DNA from 3 places in the Paenibacillus sp. WC2504 genome. Region 1 is predicted to be linked to each of the others. Evidence: riboswitches for the same ligand, from Rfam matches in the RefSeq annotation. Region 1 holds a riboswitch; each other region holds the start of a gene.
What was found. A riboswitch is a leader RNA that binds a small molecule or an ion and turns the genes downstream of it on or off. The one in region 1 is predicted to bind cyclic di-AMP.

Region 1 (7,095 bases):
GCGCGTTGCGCCAGCGGCGCCGCCGCAGGCCGCGTGGCTAGCGCGGGATCCGCGCGCGAAGTGGCTGCTCTACCTGCTGCTTGTCATCGGAACGATGCAGCTGCAGGTGTGGAGCGGCCTCGCGGCTTCTGCGCTGCTCTTGGGCCTTTCGTCCCTCGGGCTTCCACGCGCCGCGATTCGCGGCAGTTGGAAGATCGCCGTCCCGTTCGTGATCTTCATGTTCCTCTCCATTGTGCTGGCCGGCTTGGAGTGGAGGACGGCCGACGGGCCATTCCCGCTTGGCTTCGCGTCAGAGCGCGCGTGGAGCGCGGGCTTCGTCCTCACGCGCTTGTTCCTGATCCTGATGGCCGGCTACTGGCTGGCCGTGTCTACGCCGTATGGTCAGCTTGTGCAGGGACTGAATTGGGCGCTGTCTTTTTTTCGCAAAATGAAGCTGCCGGTGGAGTCATTTGCTTTGGCAGTCTCGCTCTTGTTTCGGTTCATCCCGCTTATTTTGCGGGAGTGGCAGCGATTTTCGGCGATAGTGAGGGCCAGAGGCAAAGCAGCGATCAGACCCGGCATGGTACGCATGCGAGATATCCCGGCGCTGGTTGTACCGCTGCTCCTCGCCATGTTTCACAAAGCTGAGCAAATGACCGTAGCGATGGAAATGAAAAAAATCGACGGCAAGCAGCAGCTGCTGAAAAAAAGCACACTGAGCTGGCAGCCCAAGGACACGTTGATCGTTATTTGGAGCGTAGTTGTTTTTGGTGTGCTGATCGTTATGCGTTACTAATAGGGAGAGAGCAGCTCATTCTGGAGGAGCTGCTCTTTTTGTGCTTGGCGGCTGTAGATCGAGGGGGAATCTTGAGGACGCAAGCCCCGTATACTATACTTTGACTAAGAAACTCGGACGGCGGTGACAAGCATGAAATTTTCTGATTACACCATCTATGAGCAGCAAATGCTGCGTAAAGTGAAGCTCTGGGAAATACGTCAACAGAAAACCCCAAATTTGCTTGAAAAAGCCTCGAAATCCGTCTCCACAAACATCAATAAGCTCATCCCGGAAAAGGTGCACAAAACGATCACGGCCACCGTCAGAGGGATGTTTCAGACGACATTGTTCGGGATGAACTATATCCCTCAGAATGACCCGCTTGTAGGCGCTTCTCTAGCTGAAAGTGATGCGAAAGCAGAGGAACTGCTGTCGCTTTATAAAAAGATTGCGGCTGCCGAGGGAGCAGGTACGGGAGCGGGAGGAATTCTGCTCGGCCTGGCGGACTTCCCGATTCTGATAGGGATCAAGTTGAAATTTCTGTTCGAGCTTGCGCACGCCTATGGCTACTCCACGAAGGACTATAGAGAGCGTTTGTTTATCCTGTATGTGTTTCAAATCGCGTTCTCTAGTCCAGCGAAAAAACCTGCTCTATTAGACACGATCAAGAATTGGCACGAGGTCGCAAGCGGCTTTCCGCCGTCTGACGCCTATATGGATCAAGTGGATTGGCAGCAGTTGCAGCAGGAATATCGGGACACTATTGATTTCCGTAAAATGCTGCAGCTTGTCCCCGGCATTGGAGCTGTCGTAGGCGCATGGGCGAATTTTGGCCTGCTGGAAGAGTTGGGCGTGGCGGGCATGAACAGCTTTCGCTTGCGTCGGTTAGAGGATAAAACCAGGTTGGAGGCTGAGGGTGAGCAGTGAACGGGTGGATTCCCGTTGGAGAAAATCCAATGAAAGTGCGAATTTCCTTGCTAAAATGCTGGTTTGGTTGGATGAAATCCAATAGGTAGGGGGAAATTGGCATCCTGTGGGCTGTTGCGGCGTGCTTCGTTGGATTTCATCCAACGGAACGCGGAAATCCGGCCTCAAAAAGGAGTTCTCATTGGAATTTATCCAATGAGAAGAGGCGAGGCATCGCCAGCCCGCGGTCCAACTCCTTAGCCCCTCCACGCGCTCGCCACGCCGTTCAATGTCTTGGTCCGCCACGTGCCCGCCACGCGCTCTCGCCCTACGTCCCGCATCCCCTCGCCCCGCGCACTTATGCCGCTGCACCCGCCCCCCATACCACACAGCCTTTTTTGACCAAGCTAGGCAATGTTCCAGTGATTTTTAGGAAAGAGGCACATATACTAATGATGAGCCAAACCATGTGTACGCCCTGAACGAGTATGTGATTTTTTTCACATGACAACCCTGGATGGTTTGGTCGATCTTTTTCACCAACGATGGTAGAGAAAAAAGATGATGTAATCGGAGGAGAGGATTCAGATGAGTAGACCGAAGGTGGTTATTCTGGGAGCTGGGTACGGTGGGCTTGTAACGGCAATAAGGCTGCAGAAGCTGATCAAAGCAGATGAAGTGGCGGTCACGCTGGTGAACAAACACGACTATCACTACATGACGACACATCTGCATATGCCGGCAGCCGGCACTGATCATCATGAGAATGCGCGTGTAGCAATTAAGGATCTGATCGATGAGCGGAAAATTCATTTTATCAAAGCAACGGTTCAGCAGATCGTACCTGAGGAAAAAAAGGTGGTTCTGACGGACGAAGTCCTCACCTACGACTACTTGGTCGTGGGGCTTGGGAGTGAGACGGAAACCTTCGGCATTCCGGGATTGCGCGAGTATGCGATGACAATTAACAGCATTAACAGTGTTCGCTTCATTCGTCAGCATACACAGTATATGTTCGCTAAATATAAATTGGATTCCAAGCATAAGGAATATTTGACAATCGTTGTTGGAGGCGCTGGTTTTACAGGCACGGAGTTTGTTGGGGAGCTGGCTGACCGAATTCCTGATCTTTGCCACATGTTTGACGTCGATCCTTCCCTTGTTCAGATCATCAATATCGAAGCATCGCCTACTGCTTTGCCGCCAGGATTGCCGAATGACCTCGTGGAATACGGCATGGACGTGATGCGCCGCAAAGGGGTTCAATATAAATTATCTACCGCCATCAAGGCATGCGAGCCCGGCGGCGTGCTGTTGGGAGACGGCCAATTCATACCTGCCGGCACGGTCATTTGGTCGGGAGGTGTTCGTGGGAATTCCTTGCTGCAAGATGCGGGCTTCCACGTCCAACGCGGCAGGGTCAAAGTGGATGACTACTTGCGTTCCTTGCAGTTTCCCGATGTTTTTATTACGGGTGATTGCTCGATTGTCATGAGCCCGGAAGGCACGCCATACCCCGCCAATGCCCAAATCGCCGTCCAACAAGGTTGTAATACGGCAAAAAATTTATACTATTCACTGAGTGGAAAGCCATTACGACCTTTTGCCTACGATTACAAAGGCACGGTCGCCTCGCTTGGTCGCGGAGAAGCAATTGGTATCCTGAAGGTCAAAAAAGTGAAAGGCAGGCTGGCCGCATTCCTCAAAAAAATAATCGATGCCCGCTATTTATTTCTCATTGGCGGTATCCCACTCATCTTCAAAAAGATGATTTTTAAGCAAAAACAAGCCACAAGGAAGCGTCATGTGAGAAATTAATTTTGCTGAAATACCCGAAAATCTAATGAATCAGACAATAAGCTAGTAAAACAGAGATACTGAAAGGATTACATCATTGTAAGCGGATTATCAAATGAATGCGGGGAGGGAATAATCTTTTTTAAGATTATTCTCTCCTTTACTATGAGCCAATAAGAGAGTAGTATCAACTCGTACGTTAACAGTTGAATATTTCGCTTAATTTTCTAATTAGAAAAGCGGGGGAACCATAGGTTTCAACGGGGTGAGTAAGGTGTGTCTTGTCGCATGCGGCAGCTACCTTTAGGGCAGATTTCTCGCAGCCCGAACCCGTCAGCTAACCTCGTAAGCGGTCGTGAGAAAGGAGAACATGTGGCTAAGCACAAGGTCTATCCTTGTGTTTTTTTGCGCCTAAAAAAGGGAAATCAAGCTGAAAACTAGGTTATTTGGAGGAATTTCACAGCATGACAAGTGACTCATTGAAAAAGATTGTATTCGGCAAACCGCTGAAATCAGCGGAGCTGGAATCTGAGAAAATGCAGGTATGGAAGGCTCTGCCCATCCTGTCTTCAGATGCCCTGTCTTCGGTAGCCTATGGCACGGAGCAAATTTTGCTAGAGCTTGCAACTGTTGGGGTTGCTGCTTTTGCTTTCTCATTGCCGATTGCAATCTCGATTATTGCTTTAATCATGCTTCTTGTTTTAAGTTATCGCCAAGTGATTGAGGCCTATCCAATGGGCGGCGGAGCTTACATGGTGGCCAAGGAAAATTTGGGCATGATGTCGGGAAGGCTCACCGGAGTTTCACTGCTGATTGATTACACGTTAACCGTTGCGGTTTCGATTTCAGCAGGCGTGCAGGCGATAACGTCGGCATTCCCGGTTACAGTGCCTTATATTGTCCCCATAGCCTTAGTGCTTGTCTGGTTGATGGTTTGGCTGAATTTGCGGGGCACTTCTGAATCCGGAACGGTGTTCGCGATTCCAACGTACTTTTTTATCCTGTGTATTTTACTGCTGATCGGCAAAGGGATCTTCGATATGCTGACAGGATCCATGAATATGCATGAATTCCAAGTTGTTCCCAGCTCGATGACGAGCTCATTGACTTTGTTTGTTATTCTAAAAGCCTTTTCATCCGGCTGCTCGGCCGTGACAGGGATTGAGGCGATATCCGATGCGGTGCCGCATTTCCGTACGCCATCTGTCAAGAATGCCAAGAGAACCCTGGCTTCGCTTGGTACACTATTGGCGATTGTCTTCGGGGGCGTCACCTTGCTGAGCTTGGGTTATGGAATTGCACCTGACCCGCATGGACATACTTCGGTCTTGTCGATGGTTACGGAGCAAGCGTTTGGCCGTGGCGTCATGTATTATGCCACACAGATTGGCACCATGCTGATTCTAGTATTGGCTGCGAATACGAGCTTCAACGGATTTCCTATTTTGGCATCCATTATGGCTCAGGATAAAAACTTTCCGCGCATGTTCTCGTATCGGGGAGATCGGTTGTCGTTTCACTACGGGATCGTAACGTTAGGTGTTTTGGCAAGTATCTTGCTCGTCATTTTCAAAGGAAAAACCGATGCACTTATTCCACTTTATGCGATTGGCGTCTTTTTATCTTTTACCCTTGCCCAAAGCGGTTTGGTCCGCAAATGGTTCAGAGAACGTCCGGCTGGCTGGATCGGCAAGTTCGTTATTAATGGGTTAGGGGGAATCGTTTCCCTTGCCGTTCTTATTATTTTCTGTATCACCAAATTTAGTGAAGGCGCTTGGATTGTTATTATTGTGACGCCGCTATTGCTTTGGGGAATAACCAAAATCAGCAATCACTATGATGATGTAGCCAAACAACTGCGCATTGATATCACACAAGAACGCGTATGCGTGAAGGAACCTGTAATCATTGTACCTGTTGCGGGCATTCACCGCGTTGTAGCGCAGTCTTTGAACTATGCCAAATCTTTATCTCCCAATGTCATTGCTTTCTACGTCTCGTTTTCGGATGAGGATGAAGAAGCGATGCAGGAGAAGTGGGATAAGTGGGATCCGGGCGTTCGGCTTGTCGTGTTCAAATCCCGTTATCGGACCATTTTGAAGCCGCTGGCTGAGTTTATTGAAAGAGTCGATACCCATGTTTCGGAAAAGCAATCGATCATGGTGATCCTGCCCCAGTTCATGCCGAAAAAATGGTGGCACCGCCTGCTCCACAACCAGTCTGCCGCACGTATTCGCTCGAAGCTGCAAGCCGATAAAGATATCGTCGTTGCGACGGTGCCCTATCATTTGCATGAGTAGAGGTGTACAATAAAGGGGTAAACCGGATGTAGAAATGGAACAGAGGTGAACCTTTTATGGCAAAAAAGAAATGGTCAAACACTACCGCTGAACCTAGCGCGCAAGATAAACCTGCGACACTCAAAGATTTGCTGCGCCCTGATATCGTAGCGGGGCTGAAGGCTCAGGCTGATGCGATGAAAGCTGAGGAGCAGGCTCGCAAAGAGGCTGCCAGAGCTGAAGCAGAGGCTGCGCGCAAGGCGGAGGAGAAACGGCTGGAGAATGATTTCGGCCACTTGCTCGAGAAGAGCAAGCTGGATTGGAGAAAACACAAATGAGGAAGCGCTTGGTGTGCTTCCTTTTTCTTTCGGGTGCGTTGATAGCGCTTACAGGTTGTGGGGTGGAGAGAGGGCCGATGAAGCTTGCGGACGAACCGGCTGTGTCGGGAAGGCCGGATTCTGTTGTATCTGCAGCGCCGGTTGTGCAAGGCGCCGTCACTCCGGTGCCCACTTCGAAAGTAATACCGACAGACATATCAGCGCCAACTGACGCACCACTCTTACCTGCAAAGTTGCCTTCGCTTGCCCAGACCTTAGTGGAACGCTATCATAAGGCAGTTCCGGCAAAATGGGGCGAGAACATCCCCGGCGTGCGGACACATCTGGTGACGCAGGATAAGGTGATCGCCCTGACCTTTGACGCTTGCGGCGGCAAAGAAGGCAGCGGTTACGATGAGAAGTTAATCGATTATTTGATCAAGGAGCAAATTCCGGCGACCTTGTTTGTTAATGCGAGATGGCTTGCCGCGAATCCGGACATTTTTGCCAAGCTGGCGGCGAACCCGCTGTTTGAAATCGAAAACCATGGGACCGAGCATCGGCCGCTCTCTGTGAATGGCAGAGCCGCATATGGCATCGCAGGAACCAAAGATGTAAGCAATGTGATTCGCGAAGTAACGGAGAACGCCGATGAAATCGAGAAGCGGACGGGTAGGCGGCCGCTATTTTTCCGCTCAGGCACGGCCTTCTACGACGATATCGCCGTTGACATTGCCCACGACCTGGGTTTTCAGTTGGCGGGCTATAACGTACTTGGCGACGCTGGAGCTACATTTAACACGGAGCAGGTCTACCATGCGCTTACTAAGGCCCGGAGCGGTTCCATCATTTTGGCGCATATGAACCATCCGGAGAAAGACACGGCTGAAGGTGTCATGAAGGCGATACCTGTTATGCAGAAGGCGGGCTTTCGATTTGTTCATCTGTCAGCCTATCCCGTAGAGTGAAATAGATGGACTTCCTATCGTTAATCTGCGCTGTTCATCACCTTTTTTTCATCTCAAAAAACTCGCACTCA
Region 2 (7,095 bases), 140 kb from region 1:
CACCCTTGGCTCACCGAGAAAACCGAGCTGTCTGGTTTTTGTAAACTGATCAACGAGACCGTTAAGCACGTTCTCTGCGATTCCTGTTTCTTTACTGATCCTAGGCACCTGGGCTTTGGCCCCTTCCGGTGACAAATCCGGATCGAAGCCGGAGCCAGACAACGTGACTAAATCAGCTGGAATATCGGTTAGGCTAGGATTTTCCTTCTTCAAGGCCTCAATCTTTTCTGCCAAAGACGCTGCATAATCGCTTGAAGCTACCGCCATATTGGAGCCGGAAGAAGCTTTGGGATCATACTTCGCCGTAGATTCCCTTGGGTGAAACAACTTAGGGGACTCGAAGCTCTGAGCCAGCAATTCCGAGCCGATGACCGTTCCGCCAGATTCAATCAGACTTCCATCCGCTTGCTTCGGAAATAAGACTTGAGCCACGCCCGTCGTAACCAGCGGATAAATAAGCCCGCAAACGATCATGAACAATATAGATACACGAACTGCTATAAAAACCGATTTCATGACGCTATCTCCTCGTTTCTCTTTCTCTTTAAACGATATTTAATCCGTGAAGTATCATATCGATAATTTTAATCCCGATGAACGGTACGATGACCCCGCCAATCCCATATAGCAGAACATTACGGGACAACAATCGATCCGCTGACATTGCGCGATACTTAACGCCCTTCATCGCAATTGGAATCAGCAGCGGAATGATGATGGCATTGAAAATTAAAGCGGATAGAATAGCCGATTCCGGCGATGCCAGATTCATAATATTCAAGGCCTGCAGCTGCGGCATCGCCAGGATAAACATCGCAGGAATGATCGCGAAATACTTGGCGATATCATTGGCGATGGAGAAGGTTGTTAAAGCTCCGCGCGTGATCAGCAGCTGCTTCCCAATGGAAATAACGGAAAGCAGTTTGGTTGGATCGGAGTCCAGATCGATCATGTTAGCGGCTTCCTTCGCCGCCATGGTGCCTGAATTCATCGCCAAACCTACGTCCGCTTGCGCCAGAGCAGGAGCATCATTCGTTCCGTCGCCTGTCATCGCTACAAGCTTGCCTTCTTGCTGTTCCTTTTTAATCGCAGCGATTTTATCTTCCGGTTTCGCCTCTGCAATAAACTCATCTACGCCTGCTTCAAGAGCAATTGTTGCAGCTGTCAGCGGGTTATCCCCTGTACACATGACAGTTTTGATCCCCATCGAGCGCAGCTCGGCAAAACGCTCCTTCAAGCCCGGTTTTACAGTATCTTTGAGGTAAATAACACCGTAGATTCGATCATTTATTGCTACAGCAAGCGGAGTGCCCCCGGCCTTAGCGATCCGGTTCGTAATCGTCTCCAGATCATTAGGAATTTTGCCGCCTAAAGCTGTTACATATTTTTTGATCGCGTCAACAGCGCCCTTACGTACTTTGGAGCCTCCTGCGAGATTAAGCCCCGACATACGCGTCTCAGCCGTGAACTCGACAACTTCCGCACCTTCGTAAGCATTTGTTTGCCAGGATTCGCCAAGTTTATTGGCAAGCTCAACAATGGAGCGCCCTTCCGGTGTTTCATCTTTAACAGAAGCTTGAAGAGAAGCAAACGTAATGTCTTTGGCTGTCACGCCACTTACAGGAACGAATTCGGACGCCATGCGATTCCCGAAGGTGATGGTTCCCGTTTTATCTAAAATCATCGTATCGATGTCGCCTGCGGCTTCAACCGCTTTACCGGACATCGCAAGCACATTAAACTGCGTTACACGGTCCATACCGGCGATACCGATCGCAGATAAGAGACCGCCGATGGTTGTCGGAATCAGACAGACCAGCAGCGCGATCAGCGTGGAAATCTCCAGTTTCACATTCAAATACTGGGCCATTGGCACCATGGTCATAATGACGATCAAGAAGATCAGCGTCAATACGGCAAGCAGTGTTGTTAAAGCAATTTCATTCGGCGTTTTTTGCCGTTTCGCGCCTTCCACAAGTGCAATCATACGGTCTAAGAAAGATTCACCCGGATCGGTCGTCACTTTGACAACGATATAGTCGGACGCTACCCGTGTACCGCCGGTTACGGAAGAGAAGTCGCCTCCCGCTTCTTTAATAACAGGAGCAGATTCACCTGTAATGGCGGATTCATCAATGGAAGCCAAGCCCTCAATGATTTCGCCATCGGATGGGATGATCTCACCGATTTCAATACGAACGATATCGCCTTTACGGAGTGTAGTAGAAGACACTTCCTTGTAGGAGCCATCCTTTTGAACCAGACGAGCTTTCGTATCGGACTTCGTTTTCCGTAGAGAGTCAGCCTGCGCCTTGCCGCGCCCTTCTGCCAGTGCTTCCGCAAAGTTCGCGAAAAGCAGAGTAAAGAGCAGAATCAGAAAGACCGCGATATTATAAGCCCTGCCTACTTCCGTCGAGCCAAATAGGTCAGGTGCAAGTGATAATAGAAAGGTAATGACGGTACCTACTTCTACGACGAACATGACCGGATTTTTAATCATTACCCATGGATTTAATTTCTTAAATGAATCCACAATAGCTTGATTGACAATTTCTTTTGTTAATGTTTTTTTACGTTCCACTGCCATGTAAATCCTCCCTCTCTATTACGTCTATCCTTAACGCGCTGCCAAATGTTCAGCAATCGGTCCCAATGCAAGCGCCGGGAAAAACGTTAGAGCACCGATAACTAAAATAATCATGATCAAAATCCCCATAAATAAAGGCGTATTCGTCCGAAGTGTACCTGTTGTAACGGGCACAACACGCTTAGTAGCAAGTGAGCCTGCTATTGCTAACATGGCGATAATGGAAATATATCGTCCAACCAGCATGACAAGACCAATGCTCATCGCATAAAAGTTCGTTCCAGCGCTCAAACCGCCAAAGGCAGATCCGTTATTGGCTGCACCGGAGGTGAAAGCATACAGAACTTCAGAAAGGCCATGCATCCCTTGATTCGCTATGGACGTGACCGATTCAGGACGAATCAACGCCCAAGCCGTCGGTGCTAAAATGATGAGCGGATGCGTCAGAATCGCGATCGCAGCCAGTTTCACTTCTTTGCCTTCAATCTTTTTGCCCATAAATTCTGGCGTACGTCCAACCATCAGTCCACAAATGAATACAGACAAGATGAGATAAAGCAGTCCGTTTAATAAGCCGACCCCTTTGCCTCCAAATACGTTATTTAACATCATCTCCGCAAAAGGAACAATGCTTCCTAGCGGTGTAAGCGATTCATGCATCGCATTAACAGAGCCTGTTGTAGCTGCTGTCGTAACAGTTGTGAAAAGCGCTGTTTCAGATAATCCGAATCGAACTTCCTTGCCTTCCATATTCCCATGAACGCCCATCGCATCCACAGTAGATATGCCTTTATACTCTGCGTAGAACACCGTCGCCAGCATGACCAAGAAGATGATTCCCATGGCCGCGAAGACGGTCCAACCTTGTTTCTTGTTCTTAATCATTAATCCGAATGCGTATACGAGCGAAGTCGGCAGAAGCATCATACAAATAATATGGATCATGTTGGTAAACGGCGTTGGATTTTCAAAAGGATGCGCAGCATTCGTTCCGAACCATCCGCCACCGTTGGTACCGATATGCTTAATCGATTCCAAGGAAGCCACTAAACCGCGAGTAATCGTTTGTTCAGCCCCTTCAATCGTTGTCGCTTGAACAGCTCCCAGCAAGGTTTGCGGGACGCCTTGAAAAACTAAAATTAAAGCGACAATGAAGCTAAGCGGCAGAAAGACGCGAGTAATCGCTCTAGTCATATCCACGTAGAAGTTTCCGAGGTTATCTTGACGACCCACTAATCCGCGGATAAAAGCTACCGCTACGGCGAATCCGGTTGCCGCCGATGTAAACATCGGGAACGTAATGGCTACCATCTGAGAGAAATAGGAAAGCGTGTTTTCACCACTGTAAGCTTGCCAGTTCGTATTTGTAATAAAGGAAATCGTAGTATTAAAAGCGATTGTTGGAGATACGTTGCCAATCCCATCGGGATTAAACGGCAGAAAACTTTGAAGCCGAAATACGGCGTACATGAGGATCATCATGACAAAGTTGACGATTAATACAGCTCCTAAGTACTTCTTCCATCCCATCGCTTCGTCTTCTTTAACACCCATTAGGCGATAGGACATACGCTCGAAGGGGCCGAACACACGATCCAGACCACTCTTTTCATAACCGAACACTTTCACCAAGTAGCTGCCCACCGGCTTCACCAAAAGCATGATAATCACCAGTGTGATGACTACTTGCAACAATCCCATACCCATAGTAGGTTCTCCCCCTGCTTTACATAAGTTCTAATTTATCCATTAAAATTTCTCCGGCTTCACTAAAACAAAACCGAGATAAACCATGATCGCTAGCGCAATTAGTCCAATCACAATCATTTGGTTGCCTCCTATAAGTTTTCATTCAAAAACTCGCATCGAAAGCATCAGCTTACGCTTTTTCGCAAAATTTCATAAATCCCCAAAATCCCAGAAAGGTTAATGCCATTAATAAGACCATTGTTACATCGTTGTACATCGCGCACCTCCTCCAGATCAGACAGAACCTAATTTATTTGTTTGTAATAGAGATGATAGAAGAAACTTCACATCACCATTTTTAGAATAAATAACGTAGTCAGCGCCTAACCCTTTATAAATCAATCGGGGATTTACACTTTGGGTAATCACATACATCGGCCCTGAAGTCCAACTGCGGCATATCTGAATATAGCGGCAGCATAACGTCAAGCTTTCTTCGAACAGAATAATGCTCCCGATCGGATAATCGGGGATATGGGGTGAACCCGGTAATGATGTATCCACCTGGATGATCTTTTTTACTCCCTGCCCTTCTAGCTTGAGTTTTTCCATCTTGTTGTTCGTTAATGCAACATAAGGAAACCCAGCCAACCTGATTTGTTTCATAAAGTCCTCGCCTGCCTTGGTTGGCGCAGCTATTAGCAGCAAATCGCTTTGCATGACTTTCATCGCTTCCTTTTCTGACTCATTGTAACGCCGAACTGTATAAAAATGAGGTAAAGAATCCTTAGCGTGCATATAAAAAAAACATAAAAATGCGCATGCTTAGAAAGAGACATAGGCCTCTGAATGGTCAAAGATATATGAACGATTCGATAGAACATCCAACTCTTTGTTGCCTATAGATTTATGTTGAAGCTTATCTGACAAGTCAGTTAATGCCGACTCGATCACATGAGTCCTTACTTCTCCCCATGCCTCTTTCTTCTGACGGACATACTGCAAACCGTCCTCAAGGGAAAGCCCTTTGAGTTTCTGAAAGACAACAGCCCATTGAACGAAATCTCCCTTTAGATTGCCGCAAGGAATTTCATAATCTCCTAAACCGCTTGTTCCCAAGCTTGTTGAGATGGAAAGGATGCCGCAATGGCAGTCGCGGCCATGTCCGGGCAGCAGTTTATCGGATAATTCATCATCAAAGCGATAGCATTCAATTCGGGTAATCTTGCATTCGGGAACCATGTGTAGATTCACTCTCCTCATTTTTTTGGACAACAAAAAGAAGCCTGCGAGCAGAGACTCCCTGCTCTCGGGCTTCTTGGCAGCTTGGTATAACAAGCAAGCTGTAATTAGCACATAGAACGTTGGCTCTCTCCCAATTCGCTTACGAGGTTAGCTGTCGGATTCGGGCTTGGAAGCGCCCTACCTTGGCAAGCCGGAGCTTGCCTTGGATTCACCCCGCGAAGACGTTGATCTGCATCCGTCCTCTATTGGTTCCCCCGTTCCCCTTGTGGGGACTCAGCGTTATCAACTTGTTGTGAAGTTGATGCTCTGAATCTTACGCCTCGGAGATCCGCCTTGTAAAACGTACCGCGACCTTCTTTTTGCCATATAGACGAGTGGATGCGCTTTCAAACAATTAAAGCATGAATTCTCGTTATTCAAGCTTCGTTTTTCTTCCATTTACGCCATTTTTATCGTTTTTTTATGGGTTACCCCGCTTTTCTTTACCCCATTTTTATTCCTCTCAGCCTTACAATTGAGGAGCAGAACACACACATTATTGCTGTCAGGTCTTACGTGCAAAGGAGAAATAACGATGGCTTCCGCTCCCCGTTATTATTTAGGGTTAATCCCCGAAATGTTAAATCCGATCCCCTTAACTTACGAGTGGTTCGGCGTCTTATGGTTAGAAGAGGCTAACCGTTTCCCTGTTATTGTCGGGTACTGGTTCTCTAAGGAGAAATCAGACATTATTCAAAAAGCGCAACGAGCCGGATATGCCAATTTGACCGAAATCTCGGAGCATTACGTGATCATGAACATGTACAGATCCATACGAAATAAACAAAAGGAGCAAGACTGGGAGAAGCGATCAAGGCTGTCAATTCGCATGAATTTCACAGCACCTTGGAAGAATGTTCCCTCTGGCTTGTATGTTGTCAAATCAAGAAATACCTTTCCTCTGCATGCTTCAGCCATATCGAAAAAAAGGTTTTTCCTTTGGTTAGAGCACGCGGCCGTGTGTGAAACCGAGCAGGAACTTCAAGCGTTCATTCGAAGGGTGCAAAGAGAGCACCACCTTGGGAAAAGAATCAAAACGGAGAGTCCTACGATGTAGGAAAGCCTGACATACAAAAAACGTACAGAAATGGCGTTTTACTGCCGATTTCTGTACGTTTATGGTCAGCTACTTTTTCAAATGATACGGCACCGTCGTCACGATGAGATCCCGCCTGTACAGCAGAAACGCGCGGATCAGTAAGCTGGACTGATTATGGAGAATGTGCTGCCAGTTTCGTTTGGGAATAAACTGCGGAATTAAGACGGTTACCCGGAAATTCGACTCGTTCGCCTTATGCTCCACAGTATCGATGAACTTCGTCAACGGTTGAATAATGCTCCGATAGTGGGAGTGCAGGGTGACTAACCGCACATCCGGCTGCCAACACTCCCATTTTTCTTGGAACTGCTTCTCTGCCTCCCGATCAAAGGCCACATACACCGCAATAATCTGATCTGGCGCTAACGATTTCGCGTAATTCATGGAATTTTCCACGACATGGGTAATTCCTGCGACAGGCACGATCATCACATTC
Region 3 (7,095 bases), 6.7 Mb from region 1:
ATCACGCATCTGCCGGATGGTTGGCTTGGCAAAAACCATGCGCTATACCAAGGGTATCTCCAGGCTAGAGGGCAGTATTTGCTTTTTACAGATGCGGATATTCTTTTCGCTCCCGGTACGATAACCGACGCAGTCACCTATATGAAGGAACAGGATGTGCACCATCTCACGCTGACCCCCAATATGTTTGCGAGAGGCGCTTTACTCAAAGGATTCGTCCATTTCTTTCTGTTCTCATTTTCTTTGTTCGTTCGACCTTGGCGTGCGAATATCGACAACGCGAAAGGACCGGGCATCGGTATCGGAGCCTTTAATATGGTAAGCCGGAGCGCCTACGAAGCGATTGGCATGCATAAAGCGATCGCTTTACGACCTGACGATGATCTACAGTTAGGTATCTTCCTCAAAAGAGCAGGTTATCGCCAAAGAGTGCTGTCTGCCAAACACCTGCTTCAAGTGGAATGGTACCGTTCGCTCAAAGATGCGGTAATTGGACTGGAAAAAAACCTGTTTTCCGGCTTTCGTTACAGCTATATGGTCGCATTGCTAGCTTGTTTGGGACAGATCGGCTTTTTTATATGCCCCTGGCTTGGCCTCCTCTTCCTCTGGGATTGGCGCGGAGCCGTCTATGCGGTTGCGGTTATCCTGCAAATCTGGCTCTATCGCAAGCTAATGTCCCGATTAATGAGTCTTAGAGGTGATACGGCCTATCTGCTTCCGGTCAGCGCTTCACTGCTTGTTTATACAATCGTTCGCTCCGTTTGGCTTACTTGGAAACAAGGCGGCATTTACTGGAGAGGCACTTTTTATTCGCTTCGTGAACTTAAAAGAAGTAAAAGGTAACCTTGGACAAACGCCAAATAAGCGTTACTCGATAGAGCAAAGCTTACCCTCACGGTTTGTGGCATCATCTTATCGTTCTAGTGAACACGATTCATTCGCACAACCCTATAATACAAATGGCTGCTCGACTCTTGTTCCACTTCCAAATACCCCTCCGCATGCACATAATCTCCCGTAATAAACGTGGAGGCATCTAACGAACTGGAGTGTGTAAGGAACAGGAGCGCGGCTTTATCGTTGCCTACGACGAAACCTGTTTGTTCTTTAATTTGAAATTTATCTAAAATGGTGCCATGATGCGACCTTGCGATATGGTGAAACTTCCAGGAATCGTTTTCTTTAATGAGAAAATACAAGACGCGATTCTTGTGATTGTTGCTAAATTCCCTCGTAACACCAATCATACATATTTTTTCGCCTAGACTAAGATACTCATCGACTACATAAGATTTCAAGCGCAATCGCAGCACATTCTTGTGTTGAATATAGGCTTCCATTTCTTCAACTGTTCGCTGGTCTCTCGGATCCTGCTTCGTTGCATAAAATACTTCTTTGATAAACGTATCCGTTTGCAGGCTTCTGGCCCCTTTGAAATGATTGTATGTACGGAAAAACTGCTGAATAACTTCCCTGACCTCATCTGGCATTGCAGGTCCCTTATCCACGGTATACATGCTATCTGCTACACTCGAATGTCTCTTTTTATGAAACCAACTCTTCCAGACACTTAATTGCATGCGCTCGTGTTCACCTGCTCTTTCTTTCTTCCAAACATTTCTTCATTATAGGCTAAAAACCATAAAATTTCGATAAAAATCGCATGATTGTGCGAACGAAAAAAAACACCTGCCTTCTATGCCTTTCATTCGAAAGAACATAGAAACAAGTGTTCGATAGTCCTATCCTTACAGAACTCTTCTCGCTCCGACATACCTTGCGCTCCAATAAGCGCTCGAAAGGCTATCCACAGCCACGCCTCTGGATGTAGTCGCTGAAATGAATTGATCGTTGCCAAGATAAATGCCTACGTGATTCACTGTTTTTGAAGCAAAAAATACCAAATCTCCGGCTTTCAAATCCGTCACTTTCGTACCTGCTTCACTGTGCATCTCCGCTGACGTACGGGGCAAATCGATCCCCTTCGCTTGAAACAAGAATCGCACAAAACCGGAGCAATCAAATCCTCTCGGCGTCGTCCCACCCCATACATAAGGCACGCCCATATAGGAGTTTGCCGTCTGAATAATTTGCTCACTCACTGACGGAACAACGGGAGCGGCCGCGGCTACAACCTTAGGTGCTGGTGGTGGTGGCGGCGCAATCCAGGCTGGCTTGTGTGATTTTCCATCCACATCCACAATCGCAATCTGATTGGCTTCATTCCATTCAATTGGCGAACCGAAGGTTTCCGTGATGAAACGCAGTGGAACATATGTATTCCCTTGGTACACGGTTGGACTGCTTTCCAAACTGATCTTCTTACTGTTCACAAGCGCTTGTTGCTGCTCTGTAATAAGTAAGATGGACTGCTGTTTGTTAACCAGTGTGACCTCGATTTGGTCCTCTTGCTTCTCCCAGCTCACCTGATAGCCCAGCTTCTCAGATAGCACTCGGAGTGGAACTTGCATGATGCCCTTGTTATCAATATAAGGCTGAACTTCCGGAAACTTCAGCAGCTCATCATTGACTTGCACCTTGACAGGGCTGTCCGTAGGCGTGGATGCAGCCTGAGCGGAGTGTGCTGTAAACATCGGTACTGCGGCGCATAATAGTGCGCATGAACAAATAAGACGTGAAGAAAAAGATTTCAAAACCTTGCCTCCTTGACGCCTCCGAGGTTAGTTGACGGGTTCGGGAAGAGGTTTTCCCTAGTACGCTCAGCTAGCAGCGCTCATTCACCCCAAATAAAGAAGTCCCCCGTACCAGAGCTTGCGATGCTCCAAGATTCGGCATTTTTTGTCTATGTTAGACTAGCATAGTTTAATTGGTAGGTACAAGCTTTGCGAAACGGTAAGTTTTACCAATAGATTTTGTCGCATATTGCGTACGGAATACACGGGATAATAGACAAAAAAAACCACCCAATAGGGTGGTTTTGCTTGCGATTAGGAGTAGCCAATTACGGATAGCACACGATCACTGACTGTGTTCAAAGTTGCTACCTCTGAATCGGATAATGACAATGAGGCCGCTTTGATATTATTTTCAAGATGATGCTCATCCTGTGTCCCTATAATAGCCGAAGTAAGTGCTTCCTGGTGCAGCAGCCAAGCAATTGCGATCTGTGTTACGTTAGCGTCCTTGGCATCCGCCATTTCTTTCATGACAGCTAAAAGCTCTTTCTCCGCCTCCAGATGCTCCGGTAGGAACAGCCTTCTCTCCTTGCGGAAGTCTCCCTCTTTCAGCGTCCTGCCATGAAGATGGAACGCGCCTGTCAGTATCCCCTTGGCGATCGAGCTGTAGCTCATTACACCAACGTTATGTTTCTGGCAGAATGGCAAAATCTCTGGCTCGATAGCTCTGTGCAGCAAACTGTATTCCGGCTGAATCACATCGATTTGCGCATAGTTTACCGCTTCTTTCAGCTGCTCCAAAGAGAAATTCGAAACGCCGATAGCCCGAATCAAGCCTTCTTCTTTCAGCTTCACAAATTCACCAAGCGTATGCTGCACCGGGATCTCAAAACTTGGCCAGTGAATGTAATAAACATCTATGTAATCAGTCTTCAAACGTTTCAAACTGTTTTCTGCCGATCTCCTTACGTCTTGAGGAGCTAGATTGCTTCGACTCACCTTCGTCGTAATGATGCATTGCTTACGTATATCCGCCAAAGCAGCGCCGACGATCTCTTCCGAGTGTCCATTGCCGTAGCCTTCAGCTGTATCAAACGTTGTGATGCCCAGCTCGAACGCTTTACGGATGAGCTCGATATTATTTTGGTCGTTCGTGAACTCCCAGGGGCCGCCTCCAAGCTCCCAACAGCCAAAAGTTATGTTTGAGATGTCAAAACCTGCATGTCCAAGCTTTTTCGCTTTCATAGTCGCCGACCTCATTTCATTGATATAGTCTCACGATAATGCACACGTTAACAAAATAAGTATACCGCTTTCATCTACTTTTGCCAAGAAACGTGCGGGCTCGGGCATTTCGTTAGGATGGTCCCCATAGCTGTATCGTGTCTCTGCGCGTCCTACTCGGGATTACTCAAGCTGTCTTCAAGGACGGTCGAACCCCTAGTGGGTTCTCTTCCCTTACCCGCACAAAACAAAAAGATCACCCCAAGGTGATCTCTTGTTTGAAGCGGGTGATGGGAATCGAACCCACGCTACCAGCTTGGAAGGCTGAAGTTCTACCATTGAACTACACCCGCGTAAATATCGGGATGACACGATTTGAACATGCGACCCCCTGCTCCCAAAGCAGGTGCTCTACCAAGCTGAGCTACATCCCGAAACGCTTATAACTTAATTAAAATGGCGCGCCCTGAGAGATTCGAACTCCCGACCTTTTGATTCGTAGTCAAATACTCTATCCAGCTGAGCTAAGGGCGCTTAAAATATGGAGCGGAAGACGGGGATCGAACCCGCGACCCTCGCCTTGGCAAGGCGATGCTCTACCGCTGAGCCACTTCCGCACGGTATGTGTTGCTTGTCACTTGATTTCTTTCTCAGAGGCGACAAGGAATAATATATCAGGATTTCAGAACAAATGCAAATGTTTTTTGTTACCAATCGCTTATTTTATAAAAATACCACCAAAAGGCAGAACTTCCCTTGCAATTCGCCGCAATAAGCTATCATTTTTCATATGCTCATCCAACTTACGATCCGGCTTGCATGGCTGCAGCAGCACATGCCCTTGCCCTGTCATCTCCCAATGATAATTCATATGCTGGCTCGCTAATGTATTGCCATATACACAAAGACGCAGTACTGCATTCCGAGGATACGCAATTAGACAATGAATATCCACATATAAAGGCTGCTTCGGATCCAAAGCCATCTGATACAACGGACCAGCGGTCAAAAGTCCCAGCTTTCCCGGCCCCTTAAACTGCATTTTCACGAGATCTTGCGTGATCAGCGTATTTTTAACATTTTGTAAGTGAGAAGTAAAGCTGACACCGCTGGTATAAAACAGAACATGCCGAAACTCGTACAAAAGATCATCCTCATCGCCAATAGGCACCACAGACATACTGTAGCCTTCTGGCAAGCCTAGCATGAGCTGAGCAGGACCATACACGCGCGACTGAATCAGACGTTTTTTGCGGTACATGCTGGGCAGCTTCATCAAAGAATCCTCTCTTTGCTCAGACTTCCCTTGAAAAGCTACGATTTGGCTCGGATGCAGCACATGGATCGATTCGTCCTTCTCGATGCGCAGTGTGGCCATTTTTGCGTGTGAGCTTGCATGTTCGAAAGTAACTTCCACGCCTCTCAGGCCTCCTATCTCATTTGACGCTTCTGCCTCCGCCAGACCACATAACGAAACACCCGCCCGAGTACAAAATACAATACTACAAGCACAACCACCGCGATAACCATATTCGTTATCTTCCGATTCCGGTTCTCTTTATCTATTGCAACCTGCTCCATGGCCTTTAAACGCTCTTGCAGGAGTTCATTTTCTTTCTGAAGCGCTTCGTTTTGCTGAAGGAGCTTTTCCTCGGTTTCCTGCGAATGCCGAATCGTTTCCGAGAGCTTGTCCTTTTGCTCCTCTAATTGCTGTTTCGTTGCCTCGTAATCTTTCTGAATTTGCTCCACATTCTCAGGTAGCTGATAGATATCCTTCACCCTATCGAGCCAGGAGGCTTGGGCTGCAGAGGCAGGGTACATAAGCCCTATCCAAATCACCAGCACACCGATTACATGACCAATAACGGATATATGCCTTGTCCGCATCGCCTTCCCTCCCAACAGCTCGACATTTTCTTCTATTTTACAGCAAAAATCACCCCTTCACCACTCCTGCCACCTTAACAGGGTAACGCAAAATAGTTCTCATTTTCGAAGGATCAATCTTCCTCGGATCAGATAAATAGATTTCATGATGGAGGCCGCTAATGCTTAAATGGCTTGTCTCCATAAATTCGTACATTTGACTTAGCGTTTCATGCTCGGAAGCATATGGACCCATATGCAGCATCTGGACACAGCTTCCTTCATGCAAGCTTTCAAATACAATACTTGAAAGCAAATCTAGCTCCTTTTTCTTGCCTAAAGCTTTAACTCGAGCCTCCTCCACTTTCTCTGAAGTAACATAATCGGGCATCCTGATCATAAGTTTCCAACACCACTGCTCCTTCGGCACCTCGAGCGCTTTCCGGCTATCTCCATCTACCCACCACAAGCCCTCCAGCTTGGCCACAGTGAAGTCTTTCTCCTCCATCTTATAAATGCCCTTAATACTGTAAGAAAGCGTGTAGAGCGCTTCAGTCGCTTGTGCGAAGACATCTCCATTCGGGTCCCCGGTTCCTACGATGGTCACATACCAAACAGGTCCAAATTCAATTAGCTGTGGTTTCGTCGGAGCTGTGTAATAGGATTTGTAGACTTTGGCTAAATCTAACTTTTCCATGCGCCACTTCCTTTTTTTCTTTCAGTATATAAAAGAAACCCTGACAGCTATACGTCAGTAAACATAGAAAAAACCTACCCTTCGCTGTAAACGGCGAAAAAGTAAGTTTCGGTCTTCCTTAGTATCGTATGTAATTATTCCCCGGTTGGTGGAGTGAACGTGCGCTGTGCAAATTCCGCATCCAACATGAAGAAGGCATTGCTGTCTTTGTCGATTCGTTTCAACTTGCTAATAATGCTGTCGAACATCGCTTCTTCCTCTACCTGCTCATCAATAAACCATTTGAGGAACTGCATCGTCGCATGCTCGCGATCGTTGAGAGCCAAATCAGACAGATGGTAAATACGTCTAGTGACTTCCTGCTCATGCTTGTATGCATGCTCAAAAGCGTCGAGAATCGATTTGTACTCATTCACAGGCGTATCCATGCCGGCGAAAGTAACCTTTTTCCCGCGATCATTAATAAATTTGAAAATCTTCATTGCATGAAATTTCTCTTCTTCCGCTTGAACGATAAAAAAGTTCGAGAACCCATCCAAGCTTTCTGCTGCACAATAACCAGCTATGGCCAAATAGACGTGCGCGGAGTAAAATTCATAGTTCATCTGCTCATTGAGCGCTTCCGTTAGTTCATCTTTTAACATGATGTGCTGCACATCCTTTCTGTATGGT

Region 2: linked by a shared signal. The riboswitch ahead of ACUN27_RS02720 (hypothetical protein) and the one ahead of ACUN27_RS03295 (APC family permease) in region 1 are both predicted to bind cyclic di-AMP.
Region 3: linked by a shared signal. The riboswitch ahead of ACUN27_RS33885 (C40 family peptidase) and the one ahead of ACUN27_RS03295 (APC family permease) in region 1 are both predicted to bind cyclic di-AMP.

The regions. Positions count from the first base shown of each region.
Region 1 is NZ_JBQZFH010000001.1:701,968-709,062, forward strand. It holds gene ACUN27_RS03280 (ATP-binding cassette domain-containing protein) at 1-775, shown strand, start outside; gene ACUN27_RS03285 (EcsC family protein) at 908-1,684, shown strand; gene ACUN27_RS03290 (NAD(P)/FAD-dependent oxidoreductase) at 2,252-3,481, shown strand; cyclic di-AMP (ydaO/yuaA leader) riboswitch at 3,667-3,827, shown strand; gene ACUN27_RS03295 (APC family permease) at 3,925-5,760, shown strand; gene ACUN27_RS03300 (YqkE family protein) at 5,817-6,077, shown strand; gene ACUN27_RS03305 (polysaccharide deacetylase family protein) at 6,074-7,024, shown strand; gene ACUN27_RS03310 (hypothetical protein) at 7,062-7,095, opposite strand, start outside.
Region 2 is NZ_JBQZFH010000001.1:563,803-570,897, reverse strand. It holds gene kdpC (potassium-transporting ATPase subunit KdpC) at 1-516, opposite strand, end outside; gene kdpB (potassium-transporting ATPase subunit KdpB) at 545-2,587, opposite strand; gene kdpA (potassium-transporting ATPase subunit KdpA) at 2,618-4,288, opposite strand; gene ACUN27_RS02730 (potassium-transporting ATPase subunit F) at 4,337-4,414, opposite strand; gene ACUN27_RS02725 (hypothetical protein) at 4,571-5,074, opposite strand; gene ACUN27_RS02720 (hypothetical protein) at 5,102-5,518, opposite strand; cyclic di-AMP (ydaO/yuaA leader) riboswitch at 5,642-5,810, opposite strand; gene ACUN27_RS02715 (hypothetical protein) at 6,096-6,617, shown strand; gene ACUN27_RS02710 (APC family permease) at 6,687-7,095, opposite strand, start outside.
Region 3 is NZ_JBQZFH010000001.1:7,432,619-7,439,713, forward strand. It holds gene ACUN27_RS33875 (glycosyltransferase) at 1-843, shown strand, start outside; gene ACUN27_RS33880 (hypothetical protein) at 921-1,580, opposite strand; gene ACUN27_RS33885 (C40 family peptidase) at 1,749-2,654, opposite strand; cyclic di-AMP (ydaO/yuaA leader) riboswitch at 2,656-2,805, opposite strand; gene ACUN27_RS33890 (aldo/keto reductase) at 2,949-3,881, opposite strand; tRNA gene ACUN27_RS33895 (tRNA-Gly) at 4,143-4,213, opposite strand; tRNA gene ACUN27_RS33900 (tRNA-Pro) at 4,221-4,294, opposite strand; tRNA gene ACUN27_RS33905 (tRNA-Arg) at 4,318-4,394, opposite strand; tRNA gene ACUN27_RS33910 (tRNA-Gly) at 4,403-4,477, opposite strand; gene ACUN27_RS33915 (AIM24 family protein) at 4,579-5,277, opposite strand; gene ACUN27_RS33920 (hypothetical protein) at 5,292-5,747, opposite strand; gene ACUN27_RS33925 (GyrI-like domain-containing protein) at 5,797-6,423, opposite strand; gene ACUN27_RS33930 (ferritin) at 6,558-7,067, opposite strand.